2 linked regions of the Haloactinospora alba genome follow. The protein of the gene in region 1 binds, or shares a complex with, the protein of each later gene. Links are inferred from orthologs where the notes say so. Each region holds a gene or a part of one and is shown on either strand. Other genes may lie near its edges.

Evidence for each region. The genes of interacting proteins can lie anywhere in the genome.
Region 2: the proteins of secY (region 1) and secA are in contact, whole or in part, in a crystal structure (PDB 3DIN), measured with the Thermotoga maritima proteins. The link is inferred for Haloactinospora alba from one-to-one orthologs. Residues at the interface, in WP_004081795.1 of Thermotoga maritima: Glu108, Gly109, Glu110, Glu111, Ala236, Glu237, Arg238, Arg239, Ile240, Thr241, Ile242, Gln243, Tyr244, Ala245, Arg246, Arg247, Val248, Thr249, Gly250, Arg251, Arg252, Val253, Tyr254, Gly256, Ala257, Ser258, Thr259, Tyr260, Leu261, Pro262; in WP_004082002.1 of Thermotoga maritima: Glu261, Ala262, Arg263, Lys300, Ala301, Arg302, Thr303, Ile304, Ile305, Leu323, Tyr324, Asp325, Pro326, Val329, Ser330, Tyr333, Ile336, Lys340, Phe345, Val349, Glu363, Phe364, Tyr374, Ser375, Gly376, Gly377, Glu393, Ile395, Thr482, Ser483.

The regions. Positions count from the first base shown.
Region 1 is NZ_VFQC01000001.1:3,291,993-3,299,103, forward strand. The notes cover bases 109-2,995. They hold secY (preprotein translocase subunit SecY), read right to left. Parts: upstream 2,267-2,995; coding sequence 950-2,266; downstream 109-949. Other genes in these bases: map (type I methionyl aminopeptidase), read right to left, coding at 109-300; FHX37_RS14765 (adenylate kinase), read right to left, coding at 300-938; rplO (50S ribosomal protein L15), read right to left, coding at 2,553-2,995. Also shown: more of map, read right to left, coding at 1-108; more of rplO, read right to left, coding at 2,996-3,011; rpmD (50S ribosomal protein L30), read right to left, coding at 3,008-3,193; rpsE (30S ribosomal protein S5), read right to left, coding at 3,196-3,801; rplR (50S ribosomal protein L18), read right to left, coding at 3,854-4,243; rplF (50S ribosomal protein L6), read right to left, coding at 4,246-4,782; rpsH (30S ribosomal protein S8), read right to left, coding at 4,798-5,196; FHX37_RS14805 (type Z 30S ribosomal protein S14), read right to left, coding at 5,423-5,608; rplE (50S ribosomal protein L5), read right to left, coding at 5,622-6,203; rplX (50S ribosomal protein L24), read right to left, coding at 6,203-6,508; rplN (50S ribosomal protein L14), read right to left, coding at 6,512-6,880; rpsQ (30S ribosomal protein S17), read right to left, coding at 6,983-7,111. UniProt on the Escherichia coli protein: The central subunit of the protein translocation channel SecYEG. Consists of two halves formed by TMs 1-5 and 6-10.
Region 2 is NZ_VFQC01000001.1:348,861-356,539, forward strand. Bases 2,477-5,931 are described here. They hold secA (preprotein translocase subunit SecA), read left to right. Parts: upstream 2,477-2,854; coding sequence 2,855-5,731; downstream 5,732-5,931. Other genes in these bases: FHX37_RS01635 (hypothetical protein), read right to left, coding at 2,477-2,639; FHX37_RS01645 (hypothetical protein), read right to left, coding at 5,840-5,931. Outside these bases: FHX37_RS01620 (ComF family protein), read left to right, coding at 1-179; hpf (ribosome hibernation-promoting factor, HPF/YfiA family), read left to right, coding at 910-1,593; FHX37_RS01630 (YciI family protein), read left to right, coding at 1,838-2,167; more of FHX37_RS01635, read right to left, coding at 2,289-2,476; more of FHX37_RS01645, read right to left, coding at 5,932-6,475; FHX37_RS01650 (PTS transporter subunit EIIC), read right to left, coding at 6,691-7,679. UniProt on the Escherichia coli protein: Required for protein export, interacts with the SecYEG preprotein conducting channel.

The sequences.
Region 1 (7,111 bases):
CGAGACGATATCGCCGTCCGCCAGCACCGTGGACGCGGACGGGATACCGTGCACGACCCTCTCGTTCACCGAGGTGCAGATCGAACCGGGGAACCCGTAGTAGCCCTTGAACGACGGAACCGCTCCGGCGTCCCGGATCATCCGCTCGGCTATCTCGTCGAGATCCAGAGTGGACATCCCGGGACGCGCGGACGAACGCAGCTCGCCCAACGTGCGCGCGACGATCCGGCCCGCGGCGCGCATCCGGGCGATCTGGTCCGCGCTCTTGATCTGAACCTCGGGTTCGGCCTTTCGGAACATCAGGAGGAACGTCCCATCGCCGCCAGCGCCCGAGCCGTGACCTCCTCGACCGTTCCGGTCGCGGTGATCGTGACGAGCAGCCCCTCGTCGGCGTAGAACGACACCAGCGGCGCCGTCTGCTCCCGGTACACCTCCATGCGGTGCCGGATCGTCTCCTCCTTGTCGTCCTCCCGCTGGAAGAGCTCACCCGAGCACTGGTCACACACCCCAGCGACCGTCGGGGGGTCGTAGAGGGTGTGGTGGGCGTAGCCGCAGCTCCGGCAGGAACGACGGCCGGAGAGGCGGGTGACCACCTCCTCCTCGTCGACCTTCAGCTCGACGACGGCATCCAGCTCCTCGTCCAGCTCCACCAGGATCTTGTTCAGCACCTGAGCCTGGCTGACGTTGCGCGGGAACCCGTCCAGGAGGAAGCCTTGCAGCGCGTCCTCCTGGACCAACCGGTCCCGGACCATCGCGTTGGTGATCTCGTCGGGAACCAGGTCACCCCGGTCCATGTACTCCTTGGCCTGCAAGCCAAGCTCTGTGCCACCACTCACGTTGGCACGGAAGATATCCCCGGTGGACACCTTCGGGATCGACAACTCTGACGCCAAAATCTGGGCCTGGGTACCCTTACCGGCACCTGGGGGCCCTAGCAGTACGGCACGCACTATCGCAGAAAACCTTCGTAGTTCCTCTGCTGGAGGTGACTCTCGATCTGCTTCACCGTATCCAGCCCGACACCGACCATGATCAGGATGCTCGTACCACCGAACGGGAAGTTCTGGCTCGCGCCGGACGCGCCCATCGCCACCATCGGCAGCAGAGCTATCACACCCAGGTACAGCGAACCGGGAGTCGTCAGCCGCGTCAGCACATAGTCGAGGTACTCCGCGGTCGGACGCCCCGGCCGGATACCCGGGATGAACCCACCATACTTCTTCATGTTGTCGGCGACTTCAGCGGGGTTGAACGTGATCGCCACGTAGAAGAACGCGAACCCGACGATCAGCAAGAAGAACGTCGCCATGTAGACGGGATGGGTGCCGCTGACGAAGTACGTGGAGAGGAAGTCCACGACGACGTTGTCCGAGTCCTGGCCCATCAGCCCGATCGCCAGCTGCGGCAGGTACAGCAGCGAGGAAGCGAAGATCACCGGGATGATGCCGGCCTGGTTCACCTTCAGCGGGATGTAGGTGGAGCTGCCCCCGTACATCCGCCGACCGACCATCCGCTTCGCGTACTGCACCGGGATGCGCCGCTGTGCCTGCTCGATGAAGACGACTCCCGCGATCAGCACCAGGCCGGCAGCGCAGATGAGCCCGAACACCCACTCCGGCTGCTCCTGCCAGATGGTCTGGATCGCCGAGGGGAACGTGGCGATGACCTGGGTGAAGATCATCAACGACATACCGTTGCCGACGCCGCGCTCGGTGATCAGCTCACCGAACCACATGATGATGGCGGTACCGGCGGTCATCACGAAGACCATCGTCACCAGGGTGACGAGGTCCTGGCGGGGCATGTACTGGGCGGCCTGGATCCCGGTCTGCTGGAAGAGCTGGCCGGTGCGCGCCATCGCGATGATGCTGGTGGACTGCAGGACCGCGAGCGCGAGGGTCAAGTACCGCGTGTACTGCGTGATCTTGGTCTGCCCCGCCTGGCCTTCCTTCTTCAGCGTCTCCAGCCGGGGGATGACCACGGTCAGCAGGTTGATGATGATACTGGCGGTGATGTAGGGCATGATGCCCAACGCGAAGACCGCGAGCTGCAGCAGGGCACCGCCGCTGAAGAGGTTGACCAGCGCGTAGACGCCGGACTCGTCGGCGTTCTGGGCCGACTCCACTTGCTCCCGAATCGCCGACGGGTCGATTCCGGGGGCGGGTATGACCGACCCGAGCCGGAAAATGGTCAGAATGAAAATCGTAAAGAGCAGTTTGTTCCGCAGGTCAGGCGTGCGGAACGCACGGACGAACGCACCTAGCACGTCTCCTCCTGCGCGGCTTCGGCGGCGGAACCGAGTCGAGACATCGCGGCCGATCCTGAATCGTCGTAGAGCGTCAGCGCCGGGGGTGGCCCGGAGCTCGGAAACATCGCATCAAGCAAAGGGCACTTTAACACTCATCCGCAGTGACAGCAGGTTACTGGTGCCGACAGTGGGTATAACGACAGCTCAGCATACCCACCTGAGATACGCGCAGGGGCGCCCGCCCGAACCTGACGGTTCGTACCGCGGGCGCCCCTGAACTGGCTGTGCCGGTGGTAGGCCATCGCTACAACTCGGTGGCACTGCCACCGGCTGCCACGATCTTCTCCTTCGCCGATGCCGAGAACGCGTGCGCACTCACTCGCACGGCGGAGGTGATCTCACCCGTCCCGAGCACCTTCACCAGCTCGTTCTTGCGCACGGCCCCCTTGGCGACCAGGTCCTCGACCGTGACCTCACCGCCCTGGGGGTAGAGCTCGTTCAGCTCATCCAGGTTGACGACCTGGTAGGTCTTCTTGAACCTGGCGTTGCTGAAGCCCCGGCGCTTGGGCAGCCGCTTGATCAGCGGCATCTGGCCGCCCTCGAAGCCGGTGGGCACGGTCGAACGGGCCTTGGTGCCCTTGTGGCCACGGCCCGACGTCTTGCCCTTGGAGCCCTCGCCCCGGCCCTTGCGGATCTTGTTCTTGTTCGACCCGGGTGCCGGTTTGAGGTGGTGCAACTTCAACGGTTCGTCGTTGTCGCTCATTTGCTGACCTCCTCGACGTTCACGAGGTGCGCAACGACGTTGATCTGCCCGCGAACCTCGGGACGGTCCTCGTGGACGGCCGTCTTGCCGATCCGCCCCAGGCCGAGCGAACGCAGGCTCTCACGCTGTTTGTGGTTCCCGCCGATCTTGGACCGGACCTGCGTGATCTTCACGTTAGCCATGGTTACGCACCCGCCTTCGTGTCTTCCTGCCGGGCGCGCAGCATCGCTGGCGGGGCGACGTCCTCGATCGGCATACCGCGCCGTGCCGCGATCTGCTCCGGCCAGCTCAACTGCTTGAGCGCGGTCTCGGTCGCGCGCACGATGTTCAGCGGGTTGGCCGAACCGAGGGACTTGGTCAGCACGTCGTGGACGCCGGCGCAGTCCAGCACCGCACGCACCGGGCCACCGGCGATAACACCGGTACCGGGCGCCGCCGGGCGCAGCAGGACGACACCCGCCGCGTCCTCACCCTGCACCTGGTGCGTGATCGTGCCCTGGACCCGGGGCACACGGAAGAAGTTCTTCTTCGCCTCTTCCACACCCTTGGCGATGGCCGAGGGAACTTCCTTGGCCTTGCCGTAACCGACGCCGACCATGCCGTTGCCGTCGCCGACAACCACCAGGGCGGTGAAGCTGAAGCGACGCCCGCCCTTCACAACCTTGGCGACCCGGTTGATGGTCACGACTTTCTCGGTGTAGGAGACACCCTTGTCTGCGGCGCCGCCGCGGCGATCGTCGCGGCGGTCGCGCCGCTCGCCACCGGCGCCGCGCCGCGGAGCTGCAGCCATCAGTGGTTCCTCTTCCCGTCGATAAGATTGCTCTTGACCGAGTTCGTCATTGTTAGAACTCCAGTCCGCCGGAACGCGCGCTGTCGGCCATGGCCGCGATCCGGCCATGGTAGCGGTACCCTCCCCGGTCGAAGACGACCGCGCTGATACCGGCGTCCGCTGCCCGCTGCGCCAGCAGCTCGCCGACCTTGTGCGACTTCTCGGTCTTCGTTCCCCCGACCGCGCGGATGGTCGGGTCCATGCTGGAGGCCGACGCCAGGGTGTGGCCCTGGGTGTCGTCCACGATCTGGGCGACCATGTGCTTGGAGGAACGAGTGACGACCAGACGCGGACGCTGAGGAGTCCCCGAGATCTTCTTGCGAACCCGCAGATGCCGCCGCGCACGGGAAGCCGCGCGCGTGGCCGTTCCCTTGCTGCGGGCCAGCGTCGTGCTCTTCGCCATGCTTACTTACCAGCCTTTCCGGCCTTGCGGCGGATCTGCTCGCCCTTGTACCGCACGCCCTTGGCCTTGTACGGATCGGGCCTGCGCAAGTTTCGGATGTTGGCGGCGACCTGACCCACGAGCTGCTTGTCGATTCCCTCGACGACCAGCTGCGTCGGTTTCTCCACCCGGAAGGTGATGCCCTCCGGGGGCTCTATGGTGATGGGGTGGCTGTAGCCCAGCGAGAACTCGAGGTTCTCCCCCCGGGCCTGCACCCGGTAACCGACACCGGTGATCTCCAGGGTCTTGCTGAACCCGTTGGAGACGCCCTCGACGAGGTTGGAGAGCAGTGCCCGGGTCAGCCCGTGCAACGACCGGGTGTCCGGCTTGTCGTCCGGGCGGTCCACCGTGATGGTGCCCTCGGAGTGCTCGGCGGTGATCGGCGAAGCGATAGTGTGGCTCAGTTCGCCCTTCGGCCCCTTGACTTTGACGTCCTGACCGTCAATCGTGACTTCGACGCCCTTGGGGACCGAGATCGGCAGTCGACCAATACGCGACATGCTGATTTCTCTCCCTTACCAGACGTAGGCGAGGACTTCGCCACCCACGCCATGCTTTTTGGCCTGCTTGTCGGTCATCAGGCCACCGGACGTCGAGATGATGGCCACGCCGAGGCCACCCAGGACACGCGGAAGGTTGTCCTTCTTCGCATAAACCCGCAGCCCCGGCTTGGAGACTCGACGGATGCCGGCGATGGAACGTTCCCGGGTCGGCCCGTACTTCAGCTCCACCACGAGGCTCTTGCCCACTGTGGCCTCTTCGGAACGCCAGCCCTGGACGTATCCCTCCTGCTGGAGGATCTCGGCGATGTGCGCCTTGATCTTGGAATACGGCATCACCACGACGTCGTGGTGCGCCGAACTCGCGTTACGCAGACGCGTTAGCATGTCTGCGATCGGATCGGTCATCGTCATGGCCGATAGGCCCTTCCTCGCTGCGGTTTCCCCAAGGACAGGACGTGTTCCCGCACGCCCTGTTCTCCCGTACTGGTGACGCGGCCCCTCTGGGACCTACAGCGTGGTCATGGGCACTGGCCACAGGCACAGTGCCCGGTTGGTTCATTTGTCCTCTGCGACGGTGCCCTACCGCCCCGCGAGACGCCGACCTGACTCAACGAGGTCGCTCTCGCCCGGCCGGTGGTTACCAGCTCGACTTGGTAATCCCCGGAAGCTCGCCGCGGTGCGCCATGTCGCGGAAGCAGATCCTGCACAGACCGAACTTCCGGAACACGGCACGCGAACGCCCGCACCGCGAGCACCGAGTATACGCGCGAACGGAGAACTTCTGTTTCCGGTTCGCCTTGGCGATCAGTGCTTTCTTAGCCATCCCTCGTCGTCCCTCAAGCTTCCTTGAACGGGAAACCGAGCCGCCTGAGCAGACTCCGGCCCTCATCGTCAGTGGCCGCCGTGGTCACGACCGTGATGTCCATCCCACGCTGCCGGTCGATGTTGTCCGGATTGATCTCGTGGAACATCACCTGCTCGGTCAACCCGAAGGTGTAATTGCCGTTCCCGTCGAACTGCTTGGGCGACAGTCCGCGGAAGTCACGAATCCGCGGCAGCGCCAGGGAAAGCAGGCGGTCCAGGAACTCCCACATCCGGTCCCCGCGCAGCGTGGCACTCACACCGATCGGCATGCCCTCGCGCACCTTGAACTGGGCGACGGACTTCTTCGCCCGGTTCACCTTGGGCTTCTGCCCGGTGATGGCGGCGAGGTCGGCGGAGGCTCCCTGGACCAGTTTCGCGTCCCGGGCGGCCTCACCGATCCCCATGTTGACCACGATCTTCGTCAGACCGGGCACCTGCATGATATTGCCGATCTCGAACTCCTCGCGGAGCCCGGGGACAATCTCGGAACGGTACTTCTCTTTCAGGCGCGGCATTGCCGGCGCTTCGGTCCCAGTGTCAGCAGTAACCGTCATCAGATGTCCTTACCGGTGTGGCGGGAGATCCGAACCTTGGTTCCGTCCTCCTCGAAGCGGTAACCGACACGAACCGGCTTGCCGCCCTCCATCAGGGCGACGTTGCTGACGTGGATCGGCGCCTCCTTCGTGATGACCTCACCCTGCTGGCCGCCCGCCGGATTCGCCTTCTTGTGCTTCTTGATGAGGTTGACGCCCTCGACGACGACACGCTGCTCCTTAGGAAGGGCCCGCAGAACCTTCCCGGTAGCACCCTTGTCCTTGCCGGCGATGACGACGACCTCGTCCTCCTTTTTGACCTTCATCGCCTACAGCACCTCCGGCGCTAGCGAGATAATGCGCATGTACCTCTTGTCCCGCAGCTCGCGGCCGACCGGGCCGAAGATGCGAGTGCCCCGCGGGTCCCCACCGTCCTTGATGAGTACGGCGGCGTTCTCATCGAAGCGGATGTAGGAGCCGTCGGGCCGGCGGCGCTCCTTTTTGGTGCGCACGACAACGGCCTTGACGACATCGCCCCTCTTCACGCCGGCAGCGGGAAGGGCGTCCTTCACCGTCGCCACGATCCTGTCGCCGATGCCCGCGTAGCGCCGACCCGAACCGCCGAGGACACGAACGGCCAGGATCTCCTTGGCCCCCGTGTTGTCGGCGACCTTGAGTCGCGACTCCTGCTGAATCACGTCTGCTCCTGATGTGTGTGCGCGAGATCCCTCCCGCGCTGCTAGGTGGTCACACCCCCACGGGCGGCCGATCGATACCGCGACCGACCGCCGACCAGGGGTCTACTTAGCCTTCTCCAGGATCTCCACGACGCGCCAGCGCTTGGTCGCCGACATCGGGCGGGTCTCCATCAGGCGAACCCGGTCGCCGATGTTGCAGACCTCCGCCTCGTCGTGGGCCTTGTACTTCGT
Region 2 (7,679 bases), 2.9 Mb from region 1 along the record:
CCAACCTGGCCGGCGCGTTCACGCTGCGGCCGGAGGCTGTTCCGTCGCTGCGCCACCGCAGTGTGGTCGTCGTCGACGACGTGCTCACCACCGGTGCGACGCTGTCCGAGGCCACGCGTGTGTTGCGCCGGATCGAGGCGGCGGAGGTCCGCGCGGCGGTACTGACCGAACGCCGCTGAACCGCGCCGCACGGGCCCCGCCCCCGGCTGGCGAAGTTTTTACCCGCGGGCGGAACGCGCGCCATCCCCCCGCTGCCGGATGTCGGCGGCCTCTCCGGCAGCGGCGAACACGGAGAATATGCGGCCGGGGACCTGACATTCCGGCGCTGTGCGGTTAGCGTTAAGTGGTATGGCACCCGTCCGGGTCCGTGGTTGCGCTGGGTACGGCGCCTCATGGCAGGCTGCGCGTGCCCGGCAAGCCGAGGCCAGCCGCAGGCAAAACGGCCCACGTAAGGCGACTTTTCGTCGACCGATCACGGTGCGGCTTAGAGGTAAGTCCTGCCCCGTGGAGGGATCGGATATCCCTCCTCAGATCCGGGAGAAGGGCAGTAGTCGCGCTCAAGCGCGGCGGGACCCTCAGCAGGCGAATGTGGGGACGAAGACCAGGTCGGCCGGACGGGTGGCATTCCTCCCCACCCCGGCGCGGCGAACACCGCCGATCACTCTCCCCGTGGCCCACGGTCCGCTTTCGCGGTGCCTCATGGCACCCACTGCGGTCGTGCCGGGACGTTCCCTCCGTACGAGCAGGGTGAGTCCCGGCAGTCTCCTGGGTATACGCATCGTCAAACACGGTCACCCCGAGTGGTGACGGAGAGGGGGTATCGGGAAACGTTGCGCGTCCCGCACAGCGGGGGCTGTCAACCAGAGCCGGGCCGCCGTTCCGCGGCGGCTACGCGATAAAGGGGGTCTTGTGGACATCATCGTCAAGGGTCGACGCGCGAACGTCAGCAACAAGTTCCGGCAGCACGCCGAGACCAAGCTGAACAAGCTCTCCAAGTGGGAGAAGAAGGGCATGAGCGTCGATGTGGAGGTGTCCAAAGAACGCAACCCGAAACTCGCCGACCAGCGGGAACGGGTTGAGCTGACCATCCACACCACTGGTCCCGTCATCCGCAGCGAAGCATCCGCGACCGATCGCTACACCGCGCTCGACCTGGCAATGGGCCGTGTCGAATCCCGGCTACGCAAGGCGGTCGACCGGCGGAAAGTGCAGAAAGGCAACCGTGCCCCCGTTTCGGTTGCGACAGCCACGGCAGGCCTCACCAACGAGTCCGGTGGCGGACTCGGACCTGTCGCCGAACCGTCGCAGTCGCATGTTCCCTCACCCGCACCGGCGCACGACGAGTTCGACAGTGCGTCCGTGGACAGCCAGTTCTCCGACGAGTTCGTGGAGATCGAGACCCAGGGTGAAGCCCCGGTGATCGTCCGGGAGAAGTTCCACCACGCCAAACCGATGACCATCGACCAGGCGCTGACGGAGATGGAACTCGTCGGACACGACTTCTACCTGTTCCACGACGAGGACCGGGACGCTCCGAGTGTCGTCTACCGCCGGAAGGGGTTCAACTACGGCGTGATGCGCCTCATGGACTAGGCGCGCCGTACGGACCGCGCACGCCCTCTCGGGAGTGGTGACAGGCGACACGCCTGGGCGAGGCGCCGACAGAGGGGGTCTTCCGGCCCCGGTGCGGAGCGTCCGATCCGCACCGGCGCTCGGGGGACCCCCACGCGCCGCCGCGACGCGCCCGCTGCCCCCGGCCGGCCGCACGGTTCCGGGGCGCGGCCGCCCGTCGCCTCCTGAGGCCCCGCGACATTCGGACAGGAGAGGGAGGCCGCGGATGGCGACGTTCATAGCGATCGGATACGGCGATCGCGTCGGCTACGACAGCACGGACGGGGCGGTCCGGGACGCGGCCCACGCCCACGACGAGCGACTGCGGGAGGCAGGCGTCGTGATGGGCACCGCTGGTGAGCCGGTGCAGGTGCGCAACCACGACGCTGCGGGGGCGCGAACGGACCAGGGACCGTTCATGCGCTCCGATCTCCCGGTCGCGGGATTCGCGATGATCGAGGCAGCCGACATCGAGGAGGCCACGCGACTGGTCTCGGGGACACCGTGCGCGGTGGCGCAGGGTGTGGTTGAGGTCTGGCCGCTGGCCAGGCCCTGACCGGTCCCGGCTCCCGATCCCCTTCCGCACGGGGCTCGGCGGGAGCCGCTGGGGGCGTTGGGAACGCGCGGTGGGAAGAGCCCCGCTTGGGCCGTGGTAGCGCGGCGCGCCGAGAGCGGGGTCACCCGTGGTCGGAGGAGGAGACCTCCTGGTCGTACTGCTTGATGCGGTGCAACGGGGTGCTGTGCGGTTCCTCCGACTCGTGGCGCGGATCGTCCAGGACGACGTCGGTGAAGATGTCGGTGATCACACACAGTACGGCGCCGACGAGCATGAGCCCTCCGCCGACGGCCAGCAGCCACCAGGCGGGTCCCGTCGCCAGCGACACACCCCCTACGGTGAACCCCACGAACAGGAACGCGACCGCCACCCACGAACCGAAGCGGCCACGGTGGCTGTTGGTGGGCGCCCACGCTCCGCCCTCGGCCTGGTACCCCCGGATGAAATAACGGGCTCGAGTTCTGTCGTTCATTGCGGTGTCCCCGTATCCTTCGTTCCCCAGCACGCCTCACCTCGGAGATAACCGCGGGGTGACCTGGTTAAACCGGACAATACGCCCGGGCGCGTGCCAGCGGAGAACGCGTACCGGAGCGCCACGATGACAGGCTCACTTACGATGGAAGGCTGGGGGGCGGAAACGTCCGGCTCTACGGACGCGGGCCACGATCTGCGAGGAGCGCATAGGAAGTGCCAGCCATACTCGACAAGGTCCTCCGCGCAGGCGAAGGCAAGATCCTGCGTACACTGAAGAAATACAAGGACCAAATCAACTCGATCGAGGACGACTTCGTCGAACTCAGTGACTCCGAACTGCGCGAGCTCACCGACGAGTACCGGGAGCGTCACCAGGACGGGGAGTCCCTCGACGACCTGCTGCCCGAAGCATTCGCGACGGTGCGTGAGGCGGCCAAACGAACCCTGGGGCAACGGCATTTCGACGTTCAGCTCATGGGCGGTGCCGCGCTCCACCTCGGAAACATCGCCGAGATGAAGACCGGTGAGGGGAAGACACTCACCTCCGCGCTGGCGGTCTACCTCAACGCGCTCGCCGGCAAGGGCGTGCACGTCGTGACCGTCAACGACTACCTGGCTCGGCGCGACGCGGAGAACATGGGCCGCATCTACCAGTTCCTCGGGCTCGAGGTCGGTGTCATCAGCCCGGAGACGAAGACGGCGGACCGGCGCGCCGCCTACGCGGCCGACGTCATCTACGGGACGAACAACGAGTTCGGCTTCGACTACCTGCGCGACAACATGGCGCTGTCGCTCCAGGACCGGGTCCAGCGCGGCCACGCCTTCGCGATCATCGACGAGGTCGACTCCATCCTCATCGACGAGGCGCGGACCCCCCTCATCATCAGCGGTCCGGCCGAACAGAACTCCCGCTGGTACACGGAGTTCGCGAAGATCGCCCCGCGGCTGCGGCGCGACACGGACTACGAGGTCGACGAGAAGAAGCGCACCGTCGGTATCACCGAGGAGGGCGTCGCCAAGGTCGAGGACTGGCTCGGTATCGAGAACCTGTACGAGTCGGTCAACACCCCGCTGATCAGCTTCCTCAACAACTCCCTCAAGGCGAAGGAACTGTACAGGCGGGACAAGGAGTACATCGTCAACGACGGTGAGGTGCTCATCGTCGACGAGTTCACCGGGCGTGTGCTGCGCGGCCGCCGGTACAACGAGGGGATGCACCAGGCCATCGAGGCCAAGGAGAAGGTGCGGATCAAGGACGAGAACCAGACACTCGCCAAGGTCACCCTGCAGAACTACTTCCGGCTGTACGACAAGCTCTCCGGTATGACCGGTACCGCCGTGACCGAGGCGGCGGAGTTCAACCAGACGTACAGCATCGGCACGGTCGCCATCCCCACCAACGAGCCGATGATCCGCGACGACCAGAAGGACGTCGTCTACAAGAACGAGGACGTCAAGTTCGAGGCGGTCGTGGAGGACATCGCCGAGTGCCACGAGCGGGGGCAGCCCGTACTGGTCGGGACGACCAGCGTCGAGAAGTCCGAGCTGCTGTCCAAGATGCTCAAGCGCCAGGGTGTTCCGCACGAGGTGCTGAACGCGAAGAACCACGCGCGGGAGGCGTCGATCATCGCCAGGGCCGGCCGGCTCGGTTCGGTCACGGTCGCCACCAACATGGCCGGTCGCGGTACCGACATCATGCTCGGCGGCAGCCCCGAGTTCATGGCCGACGAGGAGCTGCACGAGCGCGGGCTGCAGCCGCTGGAGTCCCCCGAGGAGTACGAGGCCGCGTGGCCGGAGGCGCTGGAGCGGGCGAAGAAGGAGGTGGAGAACGAACACGAGCAGGTTGTCGAGGCCGGCGGTCTCTACGTGCTCGGAACCGAACGCCACGAGTCCCGCCGCATCGACAATCAGCTCCGTGGGCGTTCCGGCCGCCAGGGCGACCCGGGGCAGTCGCGGTTCTACCTCTCGCTGCAGGACGACCTGATGCGGTTGTTCAACAGCTCCAAGGTGGAGCTCATCATGGAGCGGCTGAACATCCCCGACGAGCAGCCGATCGAGTCCAAGGTCGTCACCAAGGCGATCCAGTCGGCGCAGAACCAGGTCGAGCAGCAGAACTTCGAGATCCGCAAGAACGTTCTGAAGTACGACGAGGTCCTGAACCGCCAGCGCGAGGTGATCTACGACGAGCGCCGCAAGGTGCTGGAGGGCGACGACCTGCGTGAACAGGTCCAGGGGATGATGGACGACGTCCTGGACGGTTACGTGCGCGCCGCGACGGCCGAGGGCGACGCGGGCGACTGGGACCTGGACCGGCTCTGGAAGGCGTTCGGCCAGGTCTACCCGATCAGTTTCACCGTCGACGAGCTCATCGACGAGAACGGCGGCGAGCTGAGCACGCTGACTCCCGACATCATCTCGCAACGGGTCGTGGAGGACGCCCGGGAGGCCTACGAGCGCCGGGAGGAGGAACTCGGCTCCGAGGCGATGCGGGAGGTGGAGCGCCGCGTCGTCCTGCAGGTCATGGACCGCAAGTGGCGCGAGCACCTCTACGAGATGGACTACCTCCAGGAGGGCATCGGCCTGCGCGCCATGGCGCAGCGCAACCCGCTGATCGAGTACCAGCGGGAGGGCTTCGACATGTTCCAGGAGATGCTGGCGGCCATCAAGGAGGAGTCGGTCGGCTACGTCTTCAACGTCGAGGTGCAGGTCAAGGGGGAGAAGCAGGAGAGTTCGGCGCAGTCGGTCACCCCGGCCAAGGCGGCGGCCGCCGCCGCGGCCAACGGCGGCGCCGTGGCCACCGCCCCCGACCAGGAGGAGGACAGCTCCGCGGAGGAGGGAACCCCCTCCGCGGAGACCGGGGAGGAGGGATCGGAGCCCTCCGCCGAGGGGCAGGACGTCGTCGTCTCCGGCTTCGGCGAGGGCCGACCGGACCGGCTGCAGTACTCCGCCCCGGGTGAGGACGGTACGGTGCAGCAGCGCACCGAGGACGCCGAGGACCCCTACGCCAACGCCTCCCGCAACGAGCCGTGCCCGTGCGGCTCCGGCAAGAAGTTCAAGAAGTGCCACGGCGACCCGAAGGTCCGCGCCTGAGACCCGCCAGCGGCCGGCCCCGCCCGCGGGGCCGGCCGCGCTCGGTGCGGGAAGGGCGACGGCGCGGTTCCGCGGACCGGAACCCGCCGTGTTACCGCTGGTGTCCGCTCACCGGCCGGTGGGCGTCCCACCGTGCTCCGTTCCGCCGACCGTCGCGAGCACACGGTCCGCGAGTTCCGTGACGGGCCTGGCATGGCCCGTGTCGATACGGTCCAGCCCCAGCCGGTCCAGACTGTCGACCACGTGCCGCTGGTACCGCGCCGCGCGTGCCAGGAAGGCGTCGACCAGACGCTGTCGTTCGCTGGTGGCGTCCTCGTAGCGGCTCTCCGCGTGGATACGGGAACGCAGCACGGTGTCGTCGGCGGTGAGCCACACGGCGGCCGTGCGCGGTACCGCGAGTTCGGCGACGCGGGCGGGCAGGACCGCCGAGCCCTCCAGGACCAGGCCGGTGCCAGTGCCGTTCCCGCGGGCGCGGGCGGCGACCAGCTCCGCGACCGTGGGCCACAGGCGTTCGTAGTGGTCGAGTACGGAGGCGACCAGTTCGTCGACCGAGAGCCTTGCGTAGTGGTCGGCGACGTGGGCCGGGACCTCCCGCCCCGGCGTGCTCCAGGGCCGCCCCGGGTGCCGCGCCAGCCCGTCCGTCGACCGGTGGGTGAAACCGAGCCTGTCCGCCATGGTCCGGGCGAGGGTCGACTTCCCGGTGTGTGACGTCCCTCCGAGCAGTATCACCCGTGTCTCCCGCATCCCGGTGAGCCTAACCGCCGCGCGGCCTTCCCGGGAGGGAGCACCCGCGCGGGAAAGCCCGGCTCTGCGGTGGTCACGGGCACGTGCCGGCCACCGGGCCGGGGAACTTCTGTTGCCCGCCGATCCCGTGGCCACCAGGAATTCACAACCGGGCCGCTGTGGTCACCCTGCGGTCACCACAGCGGCCCGTTCATCCCGGGGCGGCGCTACCGCGCTCAGCCGGAGGAGCCCGAGGACGGCGGCTCTGAGGAGTCACCGTCCGAGGGTCGCTCCCCCGAGGAGCCGGAGCCCGTCGAACCGGAGGAGCTCTCCGTGCTGGAGGAGCTCCCGCTCGCGTTGTTCTGGTCCGGGTTGGTCGCCACCGAGGGTTTCTCCTCGACCGGCTCCCGTCCCGGCGTGGGCAGGTTCAGCGCCTTGATCAGGAAGTAGAACACCACGAAGTAGAGCGCGAAGTACACCACTCCCATCAGCAGTACCCAGCCCAGTCCGGTGGTGTTGGACTTGGTCGCGTTCAGCAGCATGTCGATGCCGCCGGCGGAGAACCCGAAGCCCAGGTGGGCGTCCAACGCGTTCAGCACGGCCATCGAGATCCCGGTCAGGATCACGTGCACCACGAACAGCACGGGGGCGATGAAGATGAACGAGTACTCGATGGGCTCGGTGATGCCGGTGACGACGGCGGTGAGGGCGGCGGAGATCATGATGCCGCCGGTGGCCGCGCGCTGGCTGGGGTGGGCCACCCGCCACATCGCCAGCGCCGCCGCGGGCAGGCCGAACATCAGCACCGGGAAGTAACCGGAGAGGAAGCCGCCCGCCGTCGGGTCGCCGGCCAGGTAACGGTTGATCTCGCCGTGGACGACGTTGCCGGTCTCCGGGTCGGAGTAGCTGCCGAACACGAACCACACCACCGAGTTGACGATGTGGTGCAGCCCGAACGGCAGTAGCAGGCGGTTGACCACGCCGTAGACGCCGGCGCCGACCGCGCCGGAGCCCACGATCCACTCACCGAGGTCGGTGATCCAGCCGCCGACGGTGGGCCAGATCAGACCGAAGGCCACCGCGACGAGGATCGAGGCCACGGCCGTGACGATGGGGACGAACCGGCGGCCGCCGAAGAAGCCCAGCCATGTGGGGAGTTTGATCTTGTGGTACCGCTGCCACAGCAGCGCGGCGACGATACCGATGACGATACCGCCGATGACGT